One region of the Comamonas sp. AG1104 genome, then DNA from elsewhere that is predicted to be linked to it. Evidence: predicted binding sites of a transcription regulator. Region 1 holds the regulator's gene; the other holds the start of a gene.
The links. Region 1 encodes FNR, which switches genes on or off when oxygen is low (the NO sensors DNR and NnrR bind a similar motif). Its sites were predicted from a motif close to TTGATNNNNATCAA; they were not measured.
Positions count from the first base shown of each region.

Region 1 (3,415 bases):
TCCGCGCAAGAAGGACGTTGACTACAAGGCTCAGGGTCTGGGGGACTGCATAGATTGCAAGCTTTGCGTTCAGGTCTGCCCCGTGGGCATCGATATCCGCAAAGGGCTGCAGTACGAGTGCATTGGCTGCGGTCTGTGCATCGATGCCTGCAACTCCGTGATGGACAAGATGGAGTATCCGCGCGGCCTGATCCGGCTGACCACTCAGAATGCCGTGGCCAAGGCCTGGAAGCAGGTGCAGGTGATCCGCCGCATTTTCCGCCCCCGTGTGTTGATCTACTCGGCCGTGCTGGTGGCCCTGAGCGCCGCCATGATCGCCAGTCTGGTGCTGCGCGAGCCGCTCAAGGTCGACGTGATTCGCGACCGTGCTGCGCTTTCGCGCATCGTGGCGGGAGGCAAGCTGGAGAACGTCTACCGTCTGCAGATCATGAACGCCACCGAGTCCGAGCAGCACTACCGTATCAGCGCCGTGGGCCTGGAGAATCTGGAAGTCGCATCCGAGCAGGAAGTGACCGTTGGCCCTGCCGAGACGCGCGGCATTGCGGTGCGGCTGCAGATTCCGTATGGCTCAGCAGCTCCCGGCTCGCACCCCGTACACTTCAATGTGGATGCAGTGACTGCCGGAGCAGGGCGTATTTCCGAGAAGACGGTATTCCTGGTGCCGCGTTAATGCCAGGTCTTGCCGGTCTTCGTGGGCCATCACGGAGGCCGGACAAGGACACTGCCAATCGGCAGCAATCTATGCCACCTTGCCATATGTGCCTGGGTGGCCAGAATTTTGGAAAGAGGTTTCATCATGTCGGCAGCACAAGCCAAGGTCTCGCAAACGGCCAAGATCATCCACCCCGAGGACGGCAAGCCGTGGTGGAAGTTTGCCCATGTCTGGCTCATCATCGCCGGCCCTGTGATCGTGGTGATTGCCGGCTTTGTCACCGCATACATCGCACTGAGCAGGCCCGATCCCGTGATTGACCCTGACTACTACCGCCATGGCATGGAAATCAACCAGCGCCTGAGCGAAAGTGAAAAAAGCATGGCCCCTGCAGTCACCGGCCGCAATCATGCGGCCACTCCAGCCAAGGATCATCCGCTGGATCGCTGAGCGCTCCGGCGCTTGCTCCGCCAAGGTCGCTTTTGCGGCCTTTTTTGTTCCCGATATCAAAATCAGAGCGTGCTGCGCATGCTCTGTCTAACGTTGATGCAGCAATAAATGGTTTTTTGTTATTAGGAAGGCGCAGGGTGCTACTGAAAAGAGAGTAATTCAGGGTTTCCCGCCACGGTGCATGCCCGCAGTCCTGCATGAATGGTCACCACTGTTGTGCAAAATATGACCAAGCCCACAGCCCAAGGAGAATCAGGATGGATGCTCGACGCTGGATGTGGATTGTCTGGCCGGCCTTTCTGGCGGCGGCAATCATGGAGATGGTGGTTTTTGCCTTTGTGGACCCGCTGGATGTGCACTGGCTGGGCTCCCCTCTGGACTGGTCGCGCCAGGCCATCTATACGGTCGCTTTTTTTGCCTTCTGGGTCGTGACCCTGATGGGAGGTGCGATGACGGTGATGCTGGGGCGCTCCGTCAGCGATCTCAATGGCGGCATTGTTTCCGAGCCTCTGCCCGAGTAATTCGCCCAGACAAAAAAGCCCGCTGTCCGCGGGCTTTGTCTTGAGTGCATCTGCTGACTCGGTTCAGCTCTGGCATTGCTGGCTGTTGACGATGCGTTTGAGCGCCTCGGTATCCAGAATGCGCAGGTGGCGCTGCTTGACTTCGATGATGCCTTCCTCGGCGAACTTGGAGAAGGTGCGACTCACGGTTTCCAGCTTGAGGCCCAGATAGCTGCCGATTTCTTCACGCGTCATGCGCAGCACCAGCTCCGACTTCGAAAAGCCGCGTGCCGACAGACGCTGGACCAGGTTCAGCACAAAGGCCGCCAGGCGCTCTTCTGCGCGCATGCTGCCCAGCAGCAGCATCACGCCATGCTCGCGCACGATTTCGCGGCTCATGACCTTGTGCACGTGGTTCTGCAGGGCCGTGACCTCGCGCGAGAGCTGCTCCAGTTTGTCAAACGGCATGACACAGACCTCGGCGTCTTCAAGGGCCACGGCATCGCAAGTGTGGTGGTCGTTGACGATGCCGTCCAGACCAATGATTTCGCCCGCCATCTGAAAGCCTGTGACCTGATCGCGTCCGTCTTCGGTGGCCACGCTGGTCTTGAAGAAGCCGGTTCGAATGGCATACAGGGAAGTGAACTCTTCGCCATTGCGAAACAGCAGCCCGCCGCGCTTGATTTTGCGGCGCGTGGCCACAATCTCGTCAATGCGCTCCATTTGTTCATCGTCCAGGCCCATGGGCATGCACAGTTCACGCAGATTGCAGTTGGAGCAGGATGCTTTGATGGTCTGAAGATTCATGGGCTTTTTGCAACCGCGCAGACAGGCACAGAGTGGAGAGTCGCGCTGGTCATTGACCTCGTGGTTGAAGATGAGATGGATCAAATTGTCGCAGCACTTGCCTTGAAGTCTCTTGATTTTCATCAAGGACAGGGTGATTGCCTTGGGGCACATTGCCTATATTCGTTCAAAAACATGCGCTTTTGCCTATTTTGGGCATGATTTTCAGGATCTGATTTCCATTGAAATATGCTCCATACAGTGTGTGGGCGCACCCTAACTCCCAGTTATGACCGCAGTCACGCCTGAGTTGCTGAGCCGCTTTGATATCCCCGGCCCACGCTACACATCGTTCCCAACAGCCGACCGTTTTGTTGAGGCTTTTGGTGCAGACGACTACATACTGGCACTAAAGCAGCGCAAGACGCATTCCGGCTCGCGCGCTTTGCCCCTGTCCGTTTATGTGCATGTGCCGTTCTGTGAGTCGCTTTGCTATTACTGCGCCTGCAACAAGATCGTGACCAAGCATCATGAAAAGGCTGCCGAGTATCTGGACTACCTGAGTCGAGAGCTGGCCATGCATACCGAGCATTGCGGCAAAGGCCAGCTCGTAAGCCAGCTGCATCTGGGTGGAGGCACACCGACCTTCTTCAGCGATGCCGAGTTGCAGCAACTGATGGTCTTGATGCGTGAGCATTTCAAGCTGGATCCGGCGGGCGAGTACTCCATCGAGGTCGATCCGCGCACCGTCAGCAACGAGCGGCTGAGAGCTCTCAAGGACATGGGGTTCAATCGACTGAGCTTTGGCGTGCAGGACTTTGATCCCGCGGTGCAGAAAGCGGTGCACCGCGAGCAGCCCGCCGAGCAAGTCTTTGCGTTGGTGGCCGAGGCGCGCCGCCTGGGCTTTGTCTCCATCAATGTGGACCTGATCTACGGTCTTCCCAGACAGACGCCCGAGTCTTTTGCGCGCACGCTGGCACAGGTCAATGAGCTGCGCCCCGATCGCATTGCGCTGTATGCCTATGCG
Region 1 is NZ_QQAS01000001.1:283,908-287,322, forward strand. Features, by position in the region: gene ccoG (cytochrome c oxidase accessory protein CcoG) at 1-670, shown strand, start outside; gene DFO48_RS01280 (FixH family protein) at 797-1,102, shown strand; gene DFO48_RS01285 (hypothetical protein) at 1,360-1,623, shown strand; gene fnr (fumarate/nitrate reduction transcriptional regulator Fnr) at 1,687-2,409, opposite strand; gene hemN (oxygen-independent coproporphyrinogen III oxidase) at 2,678-3,415, shown strand, end outside.

Region 2 (3,415 bases), on a different contig from region 1:
GCTGCAGCAGCAGGCGGGCGCCCTGCGGGCGGGCCCAGCTCAGAAACAGTCTCTGGCGCAAAGCGGCCAGCACGGCCAGCGTGGCATCGTGGGTCACCAGGCGCTCGGCATAACGGGCGCCGGTTCGGCCCACAGCCAGCAGGCGAATGCCGGCCGACGGCATGAACACATCGAACACCAAGGCTGTGGCTGGCACCAGCCCGGCCAGGGCCGTGGCCGTGATGAACCAGCCCGACAAGCCCAGCAAAGCCATACCCATCAGCACAGTGAGCGCAGCCAGGGCGGCACCGCCCAGCCAGAGATTGCGCGGCGCCATCTGGCCCAGCAGCTTCAGCATCTCGCACATTGAAATGGCTCGCATCTTCATGGCTGCGGCTCCTGCACTCGTCGCAGCAGCGGCAGTTCGATCACACGATCCATGGCAGCGGCCAGTTGCGCGTCGTGGGTGGCGACCAACATGGTGCGCCCCCTGGCCAGATGGCGCAGAGACTGCGTGATCTGGGCCGCTGTCTCAGGATCCAGATGAGCGGTAGGTTCATCGACCAGCAGCAGTCCCGCCTGTGTCTGCGCGGCCATGCGCGCCAGAGCCAGCCTCACCACCTCGCCACCGGAAAGTCCTGCACCGCCCTCACCCAGGCTTGCGCCGGGGCGATGCGCCAGGGTCTCATCAAGTGCCGCCTGCTGCGTAGCTTCGGCAACCTGCTCGGGCCCTACATAGCTACGCCCGAGCGCAATATTGCGCGCGGCCGAGCCGGCAAAGACATGTGGCAGCTGACCCAGCCAGGCCATGCGCTGGCGCAGCTGAGTTGCGCTGCCGGCGTCAAGCGTCTGCCGGTCGACTTCGATACGGCCTTGCTGCACTGGCAAGAGGCCGGCAATTTGCGCCAGCAGCACGGACTTGCCGCTGCCGCTGGGACTCCACAGCGCCACATGCTCTCCTGCCTCTATCTGCAAAGACAGGGGGGCGAGCCGGGAGTCGCTGCCCGGCGCCTGAACCTCGAGGTCTGCAATGCAGACAGACACAGGCCGGGCAGGCGATAGAGGTGCTTTTCCCGGAAGCACCGGATCGATGACATGCTGTGCACCGACAATCTGCACGGACTGAACCTGCATGCTCTGCAAGGTCTGCAGTGCTGCCTCGCCGGCGGCCCTGTCATGCCAGACGGCCGAGAGATCGCGCAGCGGCTCGAAGAATGCCGGTGCCAGCAGCAGCACGAACATGGCCTGGCCCAGACCGAGCTTGCTACCCCAGGCGCCGAAATTCAGCGTGCCCAGCAGGTGAAAGCCTATGTAGACGGCCACCATGGCCACGCCCAGCGCCGAGAAAAGCTCCAGCACCGCAGAAGACAGGAAGGCAATGCGCAGCACGCGCATGGTGCGGGTGCGCAGGTCTTCGGCATGGTCACGCAATCGCTGGCCCGTCAGCTCCACGGCATGCAGAGCACGCAGCGTGCTCAGGCCGCGCAGGCGGTCCAGCAAGAAAGCGTTCATATGACCGAGCTGCAGCATCTGCTCTTCGCTAGCCGCCTTGGCACGCCAGCCCACGATCGCCATGAAGAGCGGTATCAGCGGCGCGGCAACCATCAAAATTAGAGCCGCTACCCATGACTGCAAGGCCACGGCAGCCAGAATCACCATTGGCAGCAGACGCACACGCCACATCGCGCTTTGGTAACGCGCCAGCCACGGAACAATGGCCTCGGCCTGCTCGGCCATGGCGCTGGCGGCCTGACCCGAGGCCGGTCGGCTTTTGTCCAGCGGCGATGTCTGAGCCAGCGACTGCGCCACCTGGGCGCGCAAGCTGCTCAGCTGCGCGCGCGCTGCACGGTTGGCCAGCATGCCGCCATGACCTTCTGCCCAGGCTCGCAGCAAGCCCAGTAACAACACGCCAGCCGCCATGGGCCAGACGGCCGCCATGCCCCGACCGTTGGCCATGAGTTGCACAGCCCAGGCCAGCAAGGCTGCCTGTGGCAGCCATATCAGCCCGGCAAACACCTGCCACACAGCACCCGCGCTGGGGCGACGGATGACGCTCGCCAGCTCGGCATGTGCTGTATCGGTCCGATTGTCGATGGGGGAAGAAGGGGCGCGCTGCATTTCTCAATTTTCAGTATTTACTGAAATTAACGGAATACTACTCTTCTTTTGACAATCATCATGACTTGATATGCAAAAGCCAATTGCAGGACCAGGCCTACATTGATACGCATCAACTCCGAAGCGATTTAACAAGGGTTAACCCTCGCAAAAGTCGTGCTTGAGCAACATCAAGCAAGTAAGCCGCCCATAAAAAACGGCGTCCGAGGACGCCGTTGGCACAGAAGATAGTGAACTGCCTCAGGCAACCAGCAGGCTTGCCTTGGCGTCGGCGTACTCACGCTTGAGGCGAGCCACGAGCTCCGCCGTTGACTGCACCTTGTCAATGACACCGATACCCTGGCCGCAGCCCCAGATATCCTTCCAGGCCTTTTGCGCACCGCCGCCAAAGTTCATCTTGCTGGGGTCGGATTCGGGCAGGTTTTCCGGATCCAGACCGGCCGCACGAATCGAAGGCGCCAGATAGTTGCCATGCACGCCTGTGAACAGATTGCTGTAGACCACGTCGTCGGAGCTGCCTTCGACAATCGCCTGCTTGTAGGCTTCGACGGCGCGCGCCTCGTCGGTCGCAATGAAGGCCGATCCGATATAGGCAAAGTCCGCCCCCATGGCCTGGGCCGCCAGAATAGAGCCACCCGTGGCAATCGAGCCGGACAGCGCCAGAGGGCCGTCAAACCATTGGCGAATTTCCTGCACCAGGGCAAACGGGCTCTTCACACCCGCATGGCCGCCAGCACCGGCTGCCACGGCGATCAGGCCATCGGCACCTTTTTCAATGGCCTTGCGCGCAAACTTGTTGTTGATGATGTCGTGCAGCACCACACCGCCCCAGCTATGCACGGCCTGATTCACATCTTCACGCGCGCCCAGGCTGGTGATGATGATGGGCACCTTGTACTTGGCGCAAACCTGCATGTCGTGCTCAAGACGGTCATTGCTCTTGTGCACGATCTGATTGATGGCGAATGGTGCCGAAGGACGATCGGGATGGGCCTTGTCCCAGGCCGCCAGAGTCTCGGTGATCTCTGCCAGCCAGTCCTCCAGTTGCTCGGCAGGACGGGCATTGAGAGAAGGCATGGAGCCGACAATACCGGCCTTGCACTGCTCAATGACAAGCTTGGGATTGCTGATGATGAAAAGCGGCGAGCCGATGACAGGCAAAGCCAGCTTTTTGAGGGCGGGTGGCAGCTTGGACATGTGTTGTCTCCTTCTTCGTTATATAAATAAAAAAGGGCTGTAGCGTTTGTTCCAAATACGCAGGCAGCTCTTATTTCAGAAGCAGTTCGAAGGGCGGCTCACCGTTTGCATGTGCCGACGG
Region 2 is NZ_QQAS01000014.1:66,810-70,224, forward strand. Features, by position in the region: gene DFO48_RS24395 (amino acid ABC transporter ATP-binding/permease protein) at 1-367, opposite strand, end outside; gene cydD (thiol reductant ABC exporter subunit CydD) at 364-2,097, opposite strand; gene DFO48_RS24405 (nitronate monooxygenase family protein) at 2,338-3,294, opposite strand.
Region 2: cydD (thiol reductant ABC exporter subunit CydD) is a predicted target of FNR. The motif match lies at 2,200-2,213, and genes of this name have one in related genera.